DNA from 3 places in the Paenibacillus sp. IHB B 3084 genome. Region 1 is predicted to be linked to each of the others. Evidence: predicted binding sites of a transcription regulator. Region 1 holds the regulator's gene; each other region holds the start of a gene.

What was found. Region 1 encodes LexA, which represses DNA repair genes until DNA is damaged. Its sites were predicted from a motif close to CGAACATATGTTCG; they were not measured.
Region 2: the regulator LexA is predicted to act here: its motif matches at 4,031-4,044, upstream of ASL14_RS23090 (YhjD family protein).
Region 3: the regulator LexA is predicted to act here: its motif matches at 1,963-1,976, upstream of recA (recombinase RecA).

The regions. Positions count from the first base shown of each region.
Region 1 covers NZ_CP013205.1:76,915-83,159, reverse strand. The annotation lists partial or broken gene metH (methionine synthase) at 1-112, opposite strand, end outside; gene ASL14_RS26295 (1,2-dihydroxy-3-keto-5-methylthiopentene dioxygenase) at 343-885, shown strand; gene ASL14_RS26290 (HAD family hydrolase) at 998-1,792, opposite strand; gene ASL14_RS26285 (hypothetical protein) at 1,982-2,491, opposite strand; gene ASL14_RS26280 (DUF896 domain-containing protein) at 2,620-2,826, opposite strand; gene ASL14_RS26275 (LysM peptidoglycan-binding domain-containing protein) at 2,934-3,302, opposite strand; gene lexA (transcriptional repressor LexA) at 3,492-4,118, shown strand; gene ASL14_RS26265 (hypothetical protein) at 4,370-4,672, shown strand; gene ASL14_RS27545 (hypothetical protein) at 4,936-5,112, shown strand; partial or broken gene ASL14_RS28680 (ran-binding protein 10) at 5,384-5,557, shown strand; gene ASL14_RS26255 (LytTR family transcriptional regulator DNA-binding domain-containing protein) at 6,195-6,245, opposite strand, start outside.
Region 2 covers NZ_CP013203.1:4,939,485-4,945,729, reverse strand. The annotation lists gene msrA (peptide-methionine (S)-S-oxide reductase MsrA) at 1-331, shown strand, start outside; gene ASL14_RS23110 (lipid II flippase Amj family protein) at 428-1,231, opposite strand; gene ASL14_RS23105 (DUF2188 domain-containing protein) at 1,381-1,833, shown strand; gene ASL14_RS23100 (YitT family protein) at 1,897-2,601, opposite strand; gene ASL14_RS23095 (DMT family transporter) at 3,065-3,955, opposite strand; gene ASL14_RS23090 (YhjD family protein) at 4,093-4,500, shown strand; gene ASL14_RS27145 (hypothetical protein) at 4,507-4,701, opposite strand; gene ASL14_RS23085 (class I SAM-dependent methyltransferase) at 4,764-5,552, opposite strand; gene ASL14_RS28405 (hypothetical protein) at 5,563-5,712, opposite strand; partial or broken gene ASL14_RS29365 (hypothetical protein) at 5,721-5,831, opposite strand; gene ASL14_RS23080 (spore germination protein) at 5,988-6,245, shown strand, end outside.
Region 3 covers NZ_CP013203.1:230,260-236,504, forward strand. The annotation lists gene ASL14_RS01035 (regulatory protein RecX) at 1-636, opposite strand, end outside; gene recA (recombinase RecA) at 832-1,893, opposite strand; gene ASL14_RS01045 (competence/damage-inducible protein A) at 2,142-3,410, opposite strand; gene pgsA (CDP-diacylglycerol--glycerol-3-phosphate 3-phosphatidyltransferase) at 3,506-4,093, opposite strand; gene ASL14_RS01055 (YajQ family cyclic di-GMP-binding protein) at 4,303-4,794, opposite strand; gene ASL14_RS27200 (hypothetical protein) at 4,937-5,101, opposite strand; gene ASL14_RS01060 (helix-turn-helix domain-containing protein) at 5,186-6,245, opposite strand, start outside.

The DNA of each region.
Region 1 (6,245 bases):
CCCCACCAAAATCGTCGGGGGAAAGATCCTCTTGCTGGATCATGGTGCCCATGGCCCCATCAAGAATGAGTATTCTTCGTTGTAATGCATCCTGTAAGCTAACTTTATCCAAAATCTCTTCACCCCCGCAAAACGTTAAATCCTAGTTTAGCAGAAACCGTATCATTTAGATAGATTGAAGTAAAATCATACGTTTTATACGGCTTCTTCCGTACAAAAGCCACTCTCGATATTCATTTTTACAGTTTGTAGTATAAATTGTTACAAACCAATATTGTACAACGATTCAAGACATGGTATCCTGTATACAACATTAAACCAAGTGGAAAAGAGGGATAACCGATGGCTGAAATCCTAATACGCAATACGAATGTACGAATTAGCGATGAAGACAAGGTACGTGAATTTTTGGAGAGCCAAGAGGTATTGTACGAGCATTGGGATGCTTCCAAGCTGGCCGGGGAGCTGCAAGAAAACTTTATCCTGACGGATGAGCAAAAAGCGGCTGTTCTAAGCACTTTTGAACCCGAAATCAAGGATTTAGCCGCCCGTCGCGGGTATAAAATATGGGATGTTATCACCTTGTCCGAAGCAACACCGAATCTGGATGAGCTGCTTGCCAAGTTTGAGCAAATTCATACGCATACTGAAGATGAAATTCGTGCTATTGTGGCAGGCAAAGGCATTTTCATCATTAAAGGTCCTGAAGAAATCGGATATTTTAATGTTGAGCTTTCACCTGGTGACGTTATTTCGGTACCAGAAAATATTCCTCACTTCTTCACCTTAATGGAAAATCAGAAGATCGTCGCAGTACGTTTGTTCATCGAAGAAAATGGCTGGATTGCCGAGCCGTTTGAAGATTCATCGTTTATTAAGGCATAATACTATAATAGCGAATTCATCCTAATGTGGATAAAGCAACTCCCTCTGCTCTGAGACACCTGAGCGGAGGGAGTTTTTTAACTTGTTACTATAAATAAGAGCCGAAAAGCACTTACTTAAACGATTGAATAATCCCATCCAATTCGGACAGATGCTTAATTTCGAACTTTGGCTTGATTTCTGTAGTATTGGTTTTGGCGTTTCGGTTCACCCACACGGAGTGCACACCTGCCGTCAGAGCCCCTTGAATATCAGTCGTCAGCTTATCCCCCACCATTAAAGCATGTTCAGGCTCAATACCGAGAAGTCCCAAAGCATGCTGGAAAATAGACGGATCAGGCTTTCCTTTACCAAACGAACCTGAAATAACAACGTGATCAAAGAATGGGGCTAGCTGCGGAACCCCATCCAGCTTTTCCTGTTGTAGATCAGGGGAACCGTTTGTCAACAAAAGCAGCTTATACTGCCCTTTTAGCTGCTCCAGAATCTCAAATGTTTCTTCATAAACATGGGGGCGGGAGCGTCTTTCCAAGGCAAATTGGGTTGCCAGCTTTTGCGCCAACTCTTCATTATCAATCCCCAGCTTTTGAAGACCTCTACGCCAAGATTCCTTTCGATAAGCAGGGGCCAACTGTTCCAATTGCCGGAACTCAGGCTGCTCTCCTGCCGTAAAATTCGCCCACAATCCCTCAAACGGATTAATACCAATCAATTGAGTAAAACTAAAGGTTTCATAAGACTCATACAGAGCACGCGCTTCCTTGCGGACTGCTTCTTCCAAAGCCTTCGGATCAACGCCTGCTTCCTGGGAACCTGTCTGGCACGCCGCGTCAAATGCCTCTTCTACGCTGCGCTCATCCCACAGAAGTGTATCATCAAGATCGAACATTACCGCCTGAATCGTCATCTGAATTATCCACTCTCTTTCCACTTTATATGTACGCTTGTTCTGCCTTGTCGCGTCTACAAGCATTCCAATCGTTATGCCCATATTAAGCAAGAGGCCGCGATGTGTAATATGAGATAACATCATGCGACCTTATTTACAGAGGCTACAGCCCACAGACAATTTAAACGATTCGCACCAAAGAAGTCGTTATTTTTTGTCTATTTGAACCTGATTAGATAGCGCAAACTTCTCAAGCCGCTCTGCAATGGCATCCGTATCATAACGGCCCAGTGATTTTGTGAAAATAAAATTGCCACCTTTACCTTTTCTTTCAACCGTTACGTAACCCTTTTCAATCTTGATGGCTTTCATATCCTCTGCTGTCATTGGACGCTCTCTGCCACCCTTCAGCATATACAGCGTGCTCTTTCCAACCTTCAAATAAGGACGACGGATGAAAAAGATAACAGCCAGCATCAAATACAAACCGAATACAAGCCAGTCCATTCCCCGCATGCCAGTCTTAGTCAAAAAATAACTCATGAGCATGTACAAAACTGCAAGTCCAGCCAGCATGATTGGCACGGTAAAATTACGTCCACGGAAAATATCCATTGCAGAACCGGCACCACTAATGGTTTGAATACCTTGCTTTTTACGCGATTTATTCAAATGCGCTGTGTTTTTGCGAACTTTTCTTTCAAATGACCGGGCCATCTCTCAATTCCCTTCCCAAATATATTGCGTAAAAACAATTGCCACCAATCCTAATCTATATAGATACCAAAAATAGATACCTAAAAAAACGAAAAGCAAATTACGTGGGCTAAGCCGCTTCAGCAACATTAATGCGTCAGCCCACCATTTCCCTTCGATGTATCTTCGTCCACAATTTCAATCGTATCAAGTTGCTGCCGGAAATTACGGCGAATGTTATCCAAATAAATTTCCCGAAGATTGGCGCGCTCTGTTGTTTCCTCTTCCGTCAATCCTTCGGCTTTTGCTTTGCGAGCCAATTCATTGATGCGCTGTACCAAGCTGTCTATATCCAAATTCTGTCCCCTCCATATAAGCAAAGATATAATACACTTTGACATGTAGAAAAGAGCTTGTCAAGGTTCCCTCATTACGTTCCCTGACAAGCTCTAATCGTGACAGATCAGAAATGCGGAAGCTTTAAAACCTGGCCCGCCTGCACTCCCCGATCTTCCAGTCCGTTAATCCGAACAATTCCTTCTATATATACCCGTGTATCCATTCGTTCCGGTTTATGATTGGAGGCAATCTGCCACAATGTATCCCCATGTTGTACAATAAGTTTGGCCACCTCTTCATTCGAAACAGAAGGAGCCGCAAATACCGTCAGTACACCTGCACCCGCAATCCAGGCAACGATAACCAGAATAAGAAGTTTGGGCAGGAGACTGTTGGAAATGGTCCGTACAAACTGCGCCCTTCTCTCATTCCGGACATTTTGCATCTTTTCTAAATCCATTGGAAAAATACTTTGATATGTGCTATATTTCATCATTGGCTGCGTCCTCCAAACGTTTGTTCCTATGTTTTTTCACAATATAACACGAACATTTGTTTTGTTCAATAGAAAAGAGAACAAAAGTTCGTGATTATTTTAGGGATTATTTAGAACTTATGTTTGTACGAACGGAGGTTCTATGCTATAATTTTCCCAAACGTTACTAAATGGGGTTGATACGGTATGTCTAAGATTTCAAGCCGCCAGCAGGCCATTCTTGAATTTATCCGAAATGAAGTGCGTCTAAAGGGTTATCCTCCTTCTGTACGCGAAATAGGTGAGGCTGTCGGATTGGCCTCCAGTTCTACGGTTCACGGTCATTTGGATCGTCTGGAGAAAAAGGGACTGATTCGTCGTGATCCAACGAAACCGCGGGCCATCGAGTTACTCGGCCAAGACGAATCGGATAACAGCAACTTGATTAATTACTCCATTAGTCGTGTTCCGGTCGTCGGCAAAGTAACAGCCGGTCTGCCTATTACAGCAACAGAAAATATTGAAGATTATTTTCCTCTTCCCCAACATTTTGTTGGTGAGGATAAAATATTCATGTTATCTGTTGTAGGAGAAAGCATGATTGAGGCTGGTATTGCCAACGGAGACTATGTCATTGTACGCCAGCAGCAGACAGCCGATAACGGCGACATTGTCGTCGCCATGACGGACGAGGACGAAGCTACTGTTAAAACTTTTTACAAGGAAAAAGATCATATCCGACTTCAACCGGAAAATCCGGCCTTTGAACCGCTTCGTCTGACGCACGTCAGTATTTTGGGCAAGGTTGTAGGACTCTTCCGGGACTTCCACTGATTTTTCATTTTTCAGCCTCGTTATTCTTTTCACTACAACAAAACCGGCTGCCCATAGCAAGCCGGTTTTGTATTGATCTTATGTACATTGAATCTACCTCACTACTATCCTTTTCCCTTTGATAGCCCATGGATTAATCGGTATATATCTGCAATTACTGTTCTGCTTATTGGCGGATCAAAAATAACTTTGTAATTATTTTAGATAAATATGGTATATTAATATTTATAGTTTTATTTAGGAGAGATTAAATGAAAAAAATTATAATTTCAGTGTTTATTGTGACTTTTATCGTAATAGGTTTTACAGCTCCAACAATGGATTATGTGTATGCTAAGGAGAATTCAACCAGAACAACCTTTGATCGCATTCATTACATACAAATAATTATCCATTTTAAATCATTGGAAAAGCAACTTGAAGCTGTACTTTCCGAAAGAAATAACTACCCAGAGGACAGTCCAGAATATAAAGAGCTTTCTGAACAAATGAATCACATTCTTGAGCAGGAAACATATTACCAGAAAAAACTTAAAGCCCTTTATAGTAAGTAATATACTTCTCCCCGTTTGTTATCTTCACTTTTTATCATTTTGCTCGTGCTGATCTGCTGTAACTTTTCCTACAACGTAAAGTTGGTAAGGATAAGGCAGGTAAGCACGAGTTTTTTTGCATTCCTTACCTTTATACTTTATTAGTTTCTGAATAACAGGGTCATAGGTAATAGCTTCTTTTTGGTTTTAATAGATTTATGCTGATACATTGTTAGTGCTACTGACATATGAATAAAGTAGACCTTAGCAAAGGAGATATGCAGATGATCAAAAATAGAGTCAAAACGTATAAGCATCGTATTGGTAAGAACAAATTTCTGGTCGTAAAAGTCTTTCAAGCCGCTGCTGCCGAAACAAGAAGCGGTAACGCACTAGCCACCAATGCATTGAACATCAAAATTTCCAAGCGCAACCGTAAGCGGAATCATAAACGCTTCTAAGATTCATCGTACCTTCTTTTCCTGTGAAGGGAGGTGATATCATGTGTAAAAAACATTTCAAACGTCATGTGAGAAGAAGAGGATTATCGATCCGTTCAAATCAAAGAGCCATTGCGCGCGCTAGAGGTAATGCACTGGCTGTTAATCTGTTTAGCGTAAATGATAGACAACGCAGACGTTAAAGATCATTCTTAAGCGGGAAGGATTTCTTCCCGCTTTTTTTTGCGCCACGGTATACACCATCCCACAATACGATCAATGTGTTTCTCCTGCAAAGGTTAACTCATTCATCTCTTGGTACGAAGCAAAACAGGCCGGGTCAGGCACAGCATCTTATGCCATTGACAAGCATGTCAATAATAAAGGACCCTTTAGCAGCCGGAAGGACTTTATCATTTTCAACAGAATTTTAACATTTGAAGTAAGCGAATATTCATCCAGATAAATACGAAAAGGAACCACACTGGTATCGAATTCATCTCCATACGAATCCTTCACGAAAATCTCTGCAATAATATTGTTTCGTGGGGCAATTTGGGGTCAAACCTCATGATAATGCTTAACTCCCCCCTGCTCCCCACATAATTAAAAACCCTCAACGCTTAGAGCGTCAAGGGTTTTCACGGTTTAGTTTAGCGTCAGATATTGATCACGTTCCCATTGATACACTTGTTCATGTCGTTTTCTTTGTTTAATGACCTTACCATAAAAAGCCTCTCCCAAGTGTGTCATTAAAAAGTGGTTTTCTGACGAGTCTATATCCTGTATACTCTCTATGCAAACCTTAAAAGTATATTTGGGTATGGGGTGAAAAATGGCTGCATTCATTTCCCAAATCATTGCTGGAAAAAAGATGTTTTTTATGAGCATGCTATGAGTGCTTCCCCGATACCTAATGGCAACATGGAAGTGCTTAGGCAAACGGAGGGAGAAAATCTCACATCTCCTTTTCTATAGTTAGGCATCAAACCTCTTATATATACTAAATCCCAAAAAACAGGGACATTAACAACATAAATTCAGGCGCTGAAGTGTTTCATATTTCGGTATTATAAGACAATTATTTCCGACAAAAAAAGCCACTATGTAGTAGCAGCTCCTGTAAATATTATATTTGGGTTCATAATCCCCAA
Region 2 (6,245 bases), on a different replicon from region 1:
CCATGAGGGTGAAGGCATTTATGTGGATATCGTATCGGGAGAGCCTTTGTTCAGCTCGCTTGATAAATATGATGCAGGGTGTGGTTGGCCCAGCTTCACTCGCCCGTTACGCAGCTATAATGTCAAAGAAAAAACAGACCTCAGCCACTTTATGATTCGTACCGAGGTCCGCAGTCGCGAAGCCGACTCCCATTTGGGACACGTATTTGATGATGGCCCGGGTCTAGATGGCCTGCGCTATTGTATTAATTCCGCCGCTCTCCGTTTTGTACCTCAGGAAGACTTGGAACGTGAAGGCTATGGAGCCTATAAGTCACTATTTGAAAAGTAAATAGACTTCAAAAATATTTTAGGCTGGCCCGGAAATCATCTTTCGCAGATGACCCCGGGTCAGCCTTTTGAATTAAATCAGTATATGTACCTCCTGTCAGCCCATAATCCACCCAAGCCAGAATGCGAGCGGCACCAACAGCAACTGTGCAAGCAACGTGCCTCCCAAACGCGAGATGATCATCCAGCCGTACATGCTGTTCATACGGTTCAAGGGCAGCTCCCCACGCAGCGTTTTTTCAGACAATACTGCCAATCTGGGATCAATTAGCAGGGTCAGCAGCACCGTTGCCATACCATTGATAAGACCTGATGACATCGACATTGCCGTCCCTTGAGCGGGCCAGAGGAAAGATGCGTATAAAGCAGACAACACTCCAGTCGTATATATCGCAGTCACAGTCATATTCAGAGTAATCAGGCGCTTGGGGATCGCTCCCCTGAACAGCGAGGTGAGCATGGACCCGGTTGGACGCTTCATGTAGTAGCCTGCATGCTTCCAGCGGTTGTGCACCATTAAATGACGCACCAGTGCAGGAATAGAGCCGGTATGCTCCAGATGCACAATCCATCTGGCCGACATGCGTACCACGGTCGGATACAAAATAATAGCGATCATGGTCCCGACGGTTGCTGCCAGTAGAACTCCGTGCATGTACAGCTCCAGCCTAACATTAGCCCCACCCGCTCGTATGGCAGCCTTTGCCTGATCGACCATACCTCCCAGTAAAGGTCCCTGAGCCATATTAGAGGTGCGCGAAACCAACAGCAGCATGCCCGCTACGGTTAAAGCCAATCCAATTCGACGTGCTCGCAAACCGCCAAGACGGAGGGCATAGGTCAAGCTGTCTGTAGTATGTATAATGATGGTTAGCATAAAGACGAAACTCCAGGCAAGCAATTGCTCCACTCCTTTTCAGGTATTCTGCACACCATTATACGCTTTTTCTCCAAATACATTTTACAATATATTCATTTCTTTGATTTCCGTTTGTTTAAGTGGACAGCGGGTAATACATACTACATCATCTGTTATAAGGAGTGTTGGGTATGCCTTGGACCAAACATGATTACCCCCCATCTATGAAAAATCTGGAGCCGCGTGTGCGGGAAAAAGCCGTTGATATTGCTAACGCACTACTTCGTGACGGCTACGAAGAAGGACGTTCCATTGCGATTGCAACCTCTCAAGCCGAGGAATGGGACGATAATCATCCAACTGAACGAGACGGGAAACAGAAAAAACATGAGCAACAACATTCAAGTAGAAACGGGAAAAACAAGCTTTCTGCTTCTTCGGAGCCTCAGGAGCCTATTCATGTCGTGCCACATGAGTATGGCTGGGCTATTAAGGAAGAAGGGCATGATAAACCTGCTTCCACTTTCCGGCACAAAAATGAAACGGTGAACGAGGCTCAAAAATTAGTAAACCGCCAGCAGATTTCGGCGATTATTCATGACCAAAACGGACGCATTCATTCTACTTTAAAGCCTTCCTGCTGAAGCCTGGATACAGCGAAAGGGTGTCACGCAGGAAGATTTCTCTTCTAACGTAACACCCTTTCCTTATTGACGAAGGCTGTGGACGACCGGCACTGTTTTGGCAACTACCTTTTGGGCTGGAATAGCCGCAGGCAGTACCTTTTTCACAGGTCGGTGTAGTTGGAACGTTGTCGTCCATGTAATTATTTTTCCGGCGAGCCACACAGCCAGTATGGTAAACATTGTTTCCTTCACAGGCAGATACAACAGCGATAATCCTAGTACGATGATGTCACTAACGATAAACACGTTACCGATTTTCCATCCACGCCACTCGCTGATCAGCAGGGATAAAATATCATCGCCCCCGGTTGCTCCACCAAATCGCAGTACGATCCCGGCTCCCAAGCCTGTAAGCACTCCGCAAAGCAGAGCCGCTACTAGCAAGTTGCCGTGCAGATCTATAACCAGCGTCGAATACTTTTCAAATCCTGCATAAAACAGGGAAAATGCGACCGCCCCGATTAATGCCAGCAGCATGAATCTTCTGCCCTTCAGTACCCAAGCCAATAATATGACGGGGATATCAAGCAGCAGCATACTCCAAGCCGGAGACACGCCAAATGCGTAATGTCCCAGCAGAGCTAGGCCTGCAAATCCGCCTTCTGACAAATGATTTTGAGCATTGATGTGATAATACGTAAAAGCTAAAATGCATGTTCCGAGCAGCATGACAGCAATCTGCCTTAATGCTCCATTGTTCACGATAGATTCGTAAGTTTTCCTCATACAGGCTCCCTCGGTTTCTCGTAAGTTTGATGTGGATGAACCCACTCTTACGGAAGCTACCGGGTAAGATGTGCCTGGAGGACTTGGTCCTTCGCATGTACAATCCCCTCTTCCGCAGAGTTGGCTTTCGCAACTTGACGTTACTCCGCGGAAAAGCTAAGTATAAGACAGATCAAATCGTTTCCAAATCGTCCTTTTGGGAAGTATCCTTCGGGGACACATGGTATCCTGATCCTTTCTTTTGTGGAATAAAACTCCGACATTTCTGTGGTACACGTAACTCTATTATTTATTATACCACACCTTACCACCTGCTAAACAGCTTGCTTTTTATGCCGCACCATATTTTTATTTTATGCGTGAGCATGCTTTATTGTATGTGCGAATAACCGCATTATACCGAAGGTTTGGCGGATGCACATAGAATGTGTTTATAGCTTGGTTATGCAGATTTTCAGTGATACTATCCGGCTAATTTGGCTGTTCTGCGCTGGTTGGCCATAAACACCCCTCCGAGTATGAGGACCAGCCCGGTCAGAACATTCCAGCCGATGTGTTCATTCAGAAGCAAAAAGCCCCATACGATAGCGCTCACCGGTACAAAATAAGTCACCGAGGAGGCAAATTCCGGACTTCCCCGCAAAATCATATAATTGAACAAAATATAAGCTACTCCCGATCCCAAGACCCCCAGCCCTATAAGAGAACCCAATACACCAGGGATGACGACGACCGACAGATCAGGTCGATCTACCATTGCCGTCATGATGCCGCCCGCTGCCGTTGCACCCAATAATGTCGCAAAGGTTGCCTGATACATCGACAGATTGGATAAAAACCGTTTGGACAGTTGCGTTCCAAAGCCATAGCAGAGAGTCGCAAGCAGCATACATCCAAAGCCGACGGGGTCGACAGAAATAATGGATACAGGATTAATACCCAGTAAAATAACGATTCCTACAAAAGCGAGCCCCATTCCAAACCACTGCATTCGATGAAAGATAGCTCCGAACAAGACTAGTCCGACCAACATGGTCCAGATTGGCGTGGTGGCATTCAATACGGAAGCCATGCTGCTAGCAATTCTGGTCTCGCTAAAACTAATCAAGGCCCATGGCAAAACCATGTTCACCAGAGCTACGAGAATAACCGATTTCCATGGAATACTTCTGAATTCAAATGGCTTGCGCATGAGCAGCATCAACAAAACAATAAAAATGAGGCCAAAGCTGGAACGAAGAAATACAATAGTCCAAGGCCCTACGTGATGAAGCAATAATACCTTGATAAACAAAAACGATCCGCCCCAAATGAGGCTTAGCAGCAAAAGCGCCGCATATAACGAGCGTGACAATATGTATACCTTCTTTCTTTCCAATAATTGATGATTGCTTTGGCAAAGGAATAATTTCTATGATGAAGTATAAAAAGAACATTTGTTCTGTATGCTGATTATAATTGTATTCCTGTTATGAGTAAAGGAGATTTCTTATGAAAAAGATACTGGACAACAAGAATAAGGCCCCATTGCCTTCCGAGGAAGACGCAGGGCTGATCAAAACTTGTGTACTTCTGACCCTCGTGCTGGATGTGCTGGAGCGGGACATTCGCATTCTAAATGCCTCTGCCTTAAAAATGCCCGATCTGTACGTTCGCAGCCTGACCGGGGTGCAACAGCGTGTAGCTGTTCAATTGGCGGAGACAAAGGCGCGAATGAAAAGGCAGGGAGTTAAAATATACAACGAAACCCGGAATCACGAAGGCGTGGAGGTCCTGTATGTATGCCGTGGCTACCAAAAGCGGTTTTTCATGCTTTCCTCCTTTGCACGCAGCGAGGTTCGACGGGAACTGGGACATTATTTGGGAATTGATGTGACCCAAAGCCACTCGACTGTGTAGTCTCGTTTAAAATCCTTGTACGATGCGTTTTCCGCGTACCGTTGCTTGTGCGAGCGCCTCTTTCTCGTCTCTTGTTAGCAGCTGTCTTCCGCGCATGAGCACACGCCCATTCACAATTGTCGTATTGACATCCGCGCCGCTTGCGCTGTAAGCAAGCAGTGACTCTATCTGGTGTATTGGCTGTAAATGCGGCTTTTGCATATCTATCAGATATGATATCTGCCTTTTCCCCACCTCAAGCGTGCCGGTTTCGTGCTCAAAGTTTAAAGCTTGGCTACATTGACTGTAGCCATTTGCAGGGCCTGCGCAGCAGTAGAGCAACTGGATTGCCAGTGCTTAGCTTTTGCAGCCATGCCGCTGCCTTGATGCAGTCGCCCTGTAATATGCCAGGAAGCCGCAAAATATCCATGTCTATCGAACCAATCCAGCATGCGGGAGCGTTCTGCACAATATACTGGCAGCTCAGATTCCTCCTTTCCTGGCGTGGACACCTTTTCCCCCGCTTCCAGCAGCTCCGCTACATCCACCATCAGGTCCACGATGCAAATACGTCCATGAGGTTTAAGCGTGCGTTGCATTTCCGACAGAGCGAATATTTTCTGTTCACCTGTCAGATGATGCAGGGCATAACTGCTGACCACAAAGTCAAAGGTCCCGTCCATATAAGGAATCGACATCAGATTTTCCAGCCTCTTCTCCACCTGCGGAAATTTACTACGGCAGGACGGCTTGAGCATTTCATTCGATTGATCCACACCTGCCATACGGATGCCCTCCTCAGCGAGATTCCCCGTCCCCGCGTCCAGACCATACTCATCTGCATGGGCAGCCACACGCGCTGTACGATTAGACGCACCGTACGTCTGTACGCGGGATGCCTGCCATTCCCCCTCTTCCAGACTCACCCTGATATCATGTTCGGCTGCGCGGCTGTCAAAATCCCAACCATCATACCAGTCTTCACGCGGCTCCCGCTGACGCTTCAAACCTCCGGCCAACTGAAACATCTCTTCCCACTCCAGCTCGCTGTCATGTCTCAAACGTTCGATCATTTGATCGGCTTTAGCCTGTGTTTATGATCCATCCACGCCGTGAACATACAGAACGTTGCAACTCCAGCGCATAAAGTACCTCATTCCTTCTCCCTTGATCCAATCGGTCCAGTACGGATTTGACTTCCTCTACTGACATACCGAATTCACGTAGCGTCATAATCATCCTCAGGCGAATGGCTTCACGCTCTGTAAAATAACGCTATCCATTATCGGGTGCTTAACAGGAGCAATCATCCCTTTTTCCTCATAGAATCGTATCGTGCGTGCAGATATATGTAATTGAGTCTCTCGTTTTCAGCCTATTCTATTATAAAACATTCACGTTACGTGAGGTGAAGATGATGCGGGATATGGATAGAGCGCCAGATCATGGATAAATCCAATCCATTTGGCACACATTATGCATATCTCATTCCAAAAGAAGGTGTTTTCTTGACTGGACATAACGCAGCTCCCTTTGAATTGAACAAGAATATTTCCTTTATCGAGCAAGCTCTTTTTTATACGGATGATTTAAAAAAACAGACTATTTCTGTTGACGGCAAAGATAGCATTCTTCTCTATATAGACTCACTCGTGGATCAGGAGATCATTCAGACACACATTCTGGACACATTGTATAAGAAAACCGATTCTGGCTCTCATCAAATGTTTACCACCCTGAACAGCCAAAAGGACACCGACCTCCGA
Region 3 (6,245 bases), on a different replicon from region 1:
AAAGGGATACGTTTTGCGTTTTTTCTCCATTATATCTCCACGCACCTGATTCCATTTCTTGCGTCCGACAACCAAAGCGCTCTCCCATTCCTCCTGATCGCTGATCTCACCTAAAGCTTCCCCGATAGAGGCTTTAGAGATGCCCTTTTGACGCAGTTCCTGCCTTACCCACATCTTCCCCTTCCGCTGGCTCGTTATGCGCTGTCTTGCCCACTGACGGGCGTATAGATCGTCATCCACAAGTCGCTCCCGCTCCAGACGGTTCAACACTTCATCAATAACAGCTTGACCCATTTCCTTTTGCGTCAAACGCTGCTCAATCTCCTGACGTGTACGCGGCTTTCGTCCCAAATAACGAAGCGCGTGCACGTATGCCTGTTGCTTTTCGTCCGCCAGAACGATTTCTTCCAGTTCCTTTTTGACGAAAGTCGTTCCTTTGAACATATTGTACTTGATCATTACATCTTCCAATATGGACAATGAATACGGGCCAAAATGAATCGTGTATCTTCCGCGTTTCCTACCCTGCCCCCGTTCCACCCTCGTAATCATCAATTCCTCATGATCAGGAAAAAGGGAAATGCCTTGCTGCTCATTTTCCTTCGAAGTGTGTTCACCTTCATCTTCCAATTGCAATGTGCTTCCCTCACTTTGATATTCACGAAAGCAAGCTGAGAACGCCCGCCACGCAAAAGTAAAATGTAGCTGACACGCAGGCCACATTCGATGCAAAAATACCCTGCACAACTGTGCAGGGCATCAGAATCATGCTATTCAAACGGCTGTGCCATAACCCCTGGCTCCAGTTCACAAACCAAGATTCACCAAGCTTTATTCAAGCTCCAGCAATTCCTGTTCTTCCTTGGCTTGCTGTGCCAACTCTTCTTCTGTCGGCGGAGCTACCGTCGTAATCAAATTGCTGGCCACCCGAATTTTTTGTTCGATCGTGCTAGCAATGTTCGGATTTTCCTTCAAAAATTGCTTCGCATTTTCACGTCCCTGACCTAGTCGTTCACCTTCATAGGAATACCAAGCTCCGCTCTTATCGACAATGTCATACTCCGTACCAATGTCGATCAAACTGCCTGTCTTGGAGATGCCTTCGCCGTACATAATGTCCACTTCCGCCTGACGGAAAGGAGGTGCGACTTTGTTCTTCACCACTTTAATACGTGTGCGGTTACCAACAACATCATTACCGTTTTTCAAGCTTTCAATGCGGCGGACATCCAAACGAACTGTAGAATAAAATTTCAGAGCACGTCCACCTGGTGTAGTTTCAGGGTTACCGAACATAACACCTATTTTTTCACGTAATTGGTTAATAAAGATAGCAATGGTGTTCGACTTGTTAATAGCACCGGACAGCTTACGCAATGCCTGTGACATTAAACGGGCTTGAAGACCAACATGGGAATCTCCCATTTCACCTTCAATCTCCGCTTTTGGCACAAGTGCCGCTACAGAGTCAACAACAACAATGTCTACCGCTCCACTACGTACAAGCGCTTCGGCAATCTCAAGTGCTTGCTCTCCTGTATCTGGCTGCGATAGCAACAACTCATCAATATTGACACCCAGCTTGCTGGCATACGACGGATCAAGAGCATGCTCGGCGTCGATAAAAGCGGCTTGTCCGCCTGTTTTTTGTACCTCTGCTATAGCGTGAAGAGCTACCGTTGTTTTACCGGATGATTCTGGTCCATATACCTCAATAATTCGGCCTCTCGGGAAGCCGCCCGTTCCTAACGCAATATCCAAAGCAATCGAACCACTGGTAATAGTTTCCACTTGCATATGGGTGGACTCACCCAACTTCATAATGGAACCTTTACCGAATTGCTTTTCTATTTGACGGAGCGCCATATCCAGCGCAGCACGACGATCTGACAATAAACTCACATCCTTCATTGTTTGTAGTTTAATAATACCTTGTTTTGACACGCTTGCCAAGCATTTTTTCGAACATACATTCGTTTTTTTTGTTTGGTCGGTTCTCATCTATACTTCCATCTGTCTCTTAAATCAAAAAAAGAACCGCAGGCAAAAAAGCTTTTGCAACGGTTCTTCCGATAATATGATTATACCATTAATCGTCTATCTAAAACAACTCTATGAAAACTCGCGTCGTATACAGCTCCTTAAGAGAGCTTTTCATTTTCCACCAGTCTGCGCCATAATCTGTACAGGATTGCCTTAACAGACCGCAACCGGATCGTTTCACGATTCCCGCCCAGCTTCAGCTCGTATACCTCAGTCTCCTTATCACGCTCGGCAATGCCGATATAAACCAGACCGACTGGCTTCCGCTCAGAATATCCGGGTCCAGCTACACCTGTAACTGAGAGTCCGAAATCAGTGTCCATGACCATTCTTGCCTGCTCCGCAAGTACAAGGGCTACTTCTTCGCTTACTGCGCCGGGCGCATTGTCCCCCTCCAAATAATCATGTGGCACGTTGAGCAGCTTCTTCTTCATTTCATTGGAATAACACACGATACCGCCCTGAAACATAACTGAGCTGCCTGGAACGGAAGTGATGTGCTCCATCAGCATTCCACCTGTGCAGCTTTCTGCCGCGCTAACAGTCAGTCCGCGATTGGACATCAAATCCACAATAACCTTCTCCAGCGTGACGTCCTCGCTCGCATACATGTATTCCGAAAGACGCTGCTGAATTTCTGCTTCCGTAGCCCCCAGCTTGACCAGCGCCTCGCTCTCGCTGGCCGCCTTGGTGGATATACGGATCGTGACCTCTCCCTCCTTGGCATAAGGAGCAATGGTCGGGTCTGTCTGTGATTTGATCAGATCCAGCAACCGGGTTTCGAGAGCAGACTCACCGATTCCTGCAAACTTTAGCATTTTCGAATAAATCGGCATTTCCTTACCGCTCAGTGCTTGCTGGAGCAACCAAGGTTTTGCCTGATTCTCGAACATCGGCTTAAGTTCCTTCGGCGGACCAGGCAAAATCACATAATATTTACCTTCCTGTGCAATCGCATCGCCCACAGCCAGCCCTGTCTCATTTTCAAGAGGGCTAGCTCCTTCAATAGAAAGCGCCTGACGGCGGTTATTCTCGGTCATCTCCACCCCGCGATTACGGAAAAACTGTTCCAGCTTATCCATAGCGAGACGGTCTATATGCAATTTACGTCCCAGCACAGCGGCAATTGCATCTTTTGTCAAATCATCCTGAGTCGGTCCCAAACCGCCCGAGAACAAAATAATATCCGCACGCTTCTGAGCCAGACGAACCGCTTCCTGAAGTCGATCCATGTTATCGCCGACAACCGTCTGAAAATATACATCAATCCCAATCGTAGCCAACTCTTGTGACAAATATTGGGCATTTGTATTCACAATTTGTCCAAGCAATAATTCAGTTCCTACTGCGATGATTTCAGCTTTCATCGTTTCTGCCTCCTGTAGAGCGAATGTTGTGGGAATTATACAAAGAAACAGCAATAAGCAAACTCCCTATCGCTGTTCCCATGAAACGTATCCTGTTAAACCTTGGAGGAGCGGAGTAAATGACTGTTCTTTACAAAATAGTCAATGCCCGAGTAAATAGTAATTAACGCAGCCGCCCATATCGCTATCAAATCAAACGGAATACCCAGAAAAACAAACGGGAAGTTATTAATGAGTAACGCTACAATGGCAACGATCTGGATGACAGTCTTTATTTTGCCCCAGTTGCTTGCAGCGACCACAGAGCCATCCAGTAAAGCAATTTGACGCAGACCGGTAACCGCAAACTCACGGCTAACAATGACAACAACAATCCACGAATCAATCTTGCCCAATTCCACCAAAGAAACCAAAATAGCAGTTACCAAAAGCTTATCCGCAAGAGGGTCCAGCAATTTTCCCAAGTTGGTGACCATGTTATTTTTACGGGCCAAATATCCGTCAAGACCATCCGTGCTGGCGGCTATGAGGAAAATAATAGCCGCAATCAACTGATTATACGGCAGCTTGAAAGCTCCGATCTCAATCGGCGGCGGATAGAAATCAAAATCCACCAGCAAGGCCAGCATCATCACCGGGATGAGGCAAATCCGCGTTATTGTAATTCTGTTGGGTAAATTCACAACACACTCTCCCCTGATTATCGTACTTGATTGAAAATGGCAGTTTTCGGATTGAATTCAATCCTATGTAAATCGCTTTTGACTATCGCTATACACCTGATCGTCTGCATTTTCGTTACAAGTATAATATGGTGTAAAACGCATGTCAAAATAACCTGCCGCGCATCAAGTGTCATTTTTTCTTACAATCTGCATGAGGGAAAACGGCTTTATTTCATATTCGTAAATTGAAGCTCCAATGGCAGATCAGCTTTGCGCAACAACTGAATGACCGCTTGCAAATCATCCTTGTTTTTTCCAGTCACGCGGATCTGATCACCTTGAATCTGACTTTTCACTTTCAGCTTGGAGTCCCGGATAAGAATGTTAATTTTTTTGGCATTATCCTGATCAATCCCCTGCTTGAGTGCAAGACGCTGGCGTACTGAACCCAAAGAGGCTGGTTCCAACTTACCGTACTCCACGTTTTTAAGAGATAAACCGCGCTTGGCCATTTTGGATTGCAAAATATCAATTACCGCATTGAGCTTGTATTCGTCTTCCGATGCAATCGTAAGAGCTTCCTTTTCAAGCTTAAGGCTACTTTTGCTCCCCTTAAAATCAAATCTTGTTTCAATTTCACGCTCCGTCTGATGAACCGCATTGGTCAATTCCTGCATATCCATTTTGGAGACGATATCAAATGAATTTTCTGAAGCCATCGTTTCACTTTCCTTTCCACAACAAAGTTCAATAACTAATTATAGGCTAGTCATTTACAAAATCCAATAATCCGCTCACTAAAAAGGCGCTCTTGCCAGTCAAGCTGACAAAAACGCCTTTATTTCATTCCACGGTCAACATCTAACTGTGGCTGCGGGTCGGATTCCGGAACATATCCAGAAGTCCGAGCACAATGTGAGCAAGACCAAAGCCTAGTATGCCATAGCCCCATGCACTTGGGGTTAGATAATAGCCAAGTAGACTGACAATTATACCAAGCCCTGTCACAATCCAGCTGACGGTCATAATGTATACACCTCACTTTGCGGAAAATGAAATGACTGGCTTCCCATGAATTACAGTCATTAGTATTTCCGCGCAATAGAAGGTTTATTCACCGCCAGTAGTCGAAGAAGTTGTACCGCTCTGTGTTGAACTCGTACTGCCTGTAGTCGAATCCATAGTAGTACCACTCACCCCGGCACTCGTTCCGGTCGAAGAAGCCTCTCCTGGCTGTATCAAAACACGAGTCGTCGATTTATTATCAGTTATCGGTTGACCTGCTACGGAAATATCCGTGGCAGAAGAACGTCCTGATTTGATATACAAACCTTCCGGACCGATGTCAAAGGACATAGCATCTCCGCTTTTGGTCATGCCGTAGCTCAGCTTTTCGCCACGTGAGTTTTGTCCCTTGTACACTTCAAGCCAGCTTTCTCCCGTTGCCTTAATATCGACCTTGACTGTAGCTCCCGTTGCACTGGAAACTTTGAAAATCGTCGTTTTACCTTGCTTGCCATCCTGAGCCACGGTTACACCTTGTTGCGGAGTAGTGGTGTTCGGCTGCTGGCTGCTGTCAGGAGTGGTCGTATCCGTTCCTGTACCTGTCCCTCCCGGTTGGGTTTGCCCCGTTTGTCCCGTATCAGGAGTGGTTTGTCCGCCGCCACCATTGGGAGCTGCCGTTTGACCGTTATTCGGCGTTGTCGTCTGACCGCTTCCCTGAGGAGGAGTTGTTGTCGTATTTTGTGGCGGTGTCGTAGTCCCCTTATTAGTGCTGTCAGGAGCGGGCGTAATCGGTGTCGTAATCGGTGTTGTATTCTCGGCTGTTTTTGGAGCCGTATGGTTGTTACTCACCCAATAAGCATAAATAACCCCAACAATAAGAACCAGAAAAAGCCACATTAAAGCTGTCGGCAACCATTTGAGATTTCCAATCGAAGCCGGACGGCTGGAGCGTTTCTGTGTCACAGGCTCCATGACAGCTTCCGGCTCCGGTTCAGGCACATTGCTTTTATGTCCTTCCAGAATCTCGTCGGGGTTTAAACCGACCGTTTCAGCGTACGTTTTAATAAAAGCTCTGACATAAAAGCTTCCCGGCAGCACTTTGTAATCGCCCGTCTCAATGGCTTCCAGATAACGTTTGCGTATCTTCGTCATTTCCTGAACATCG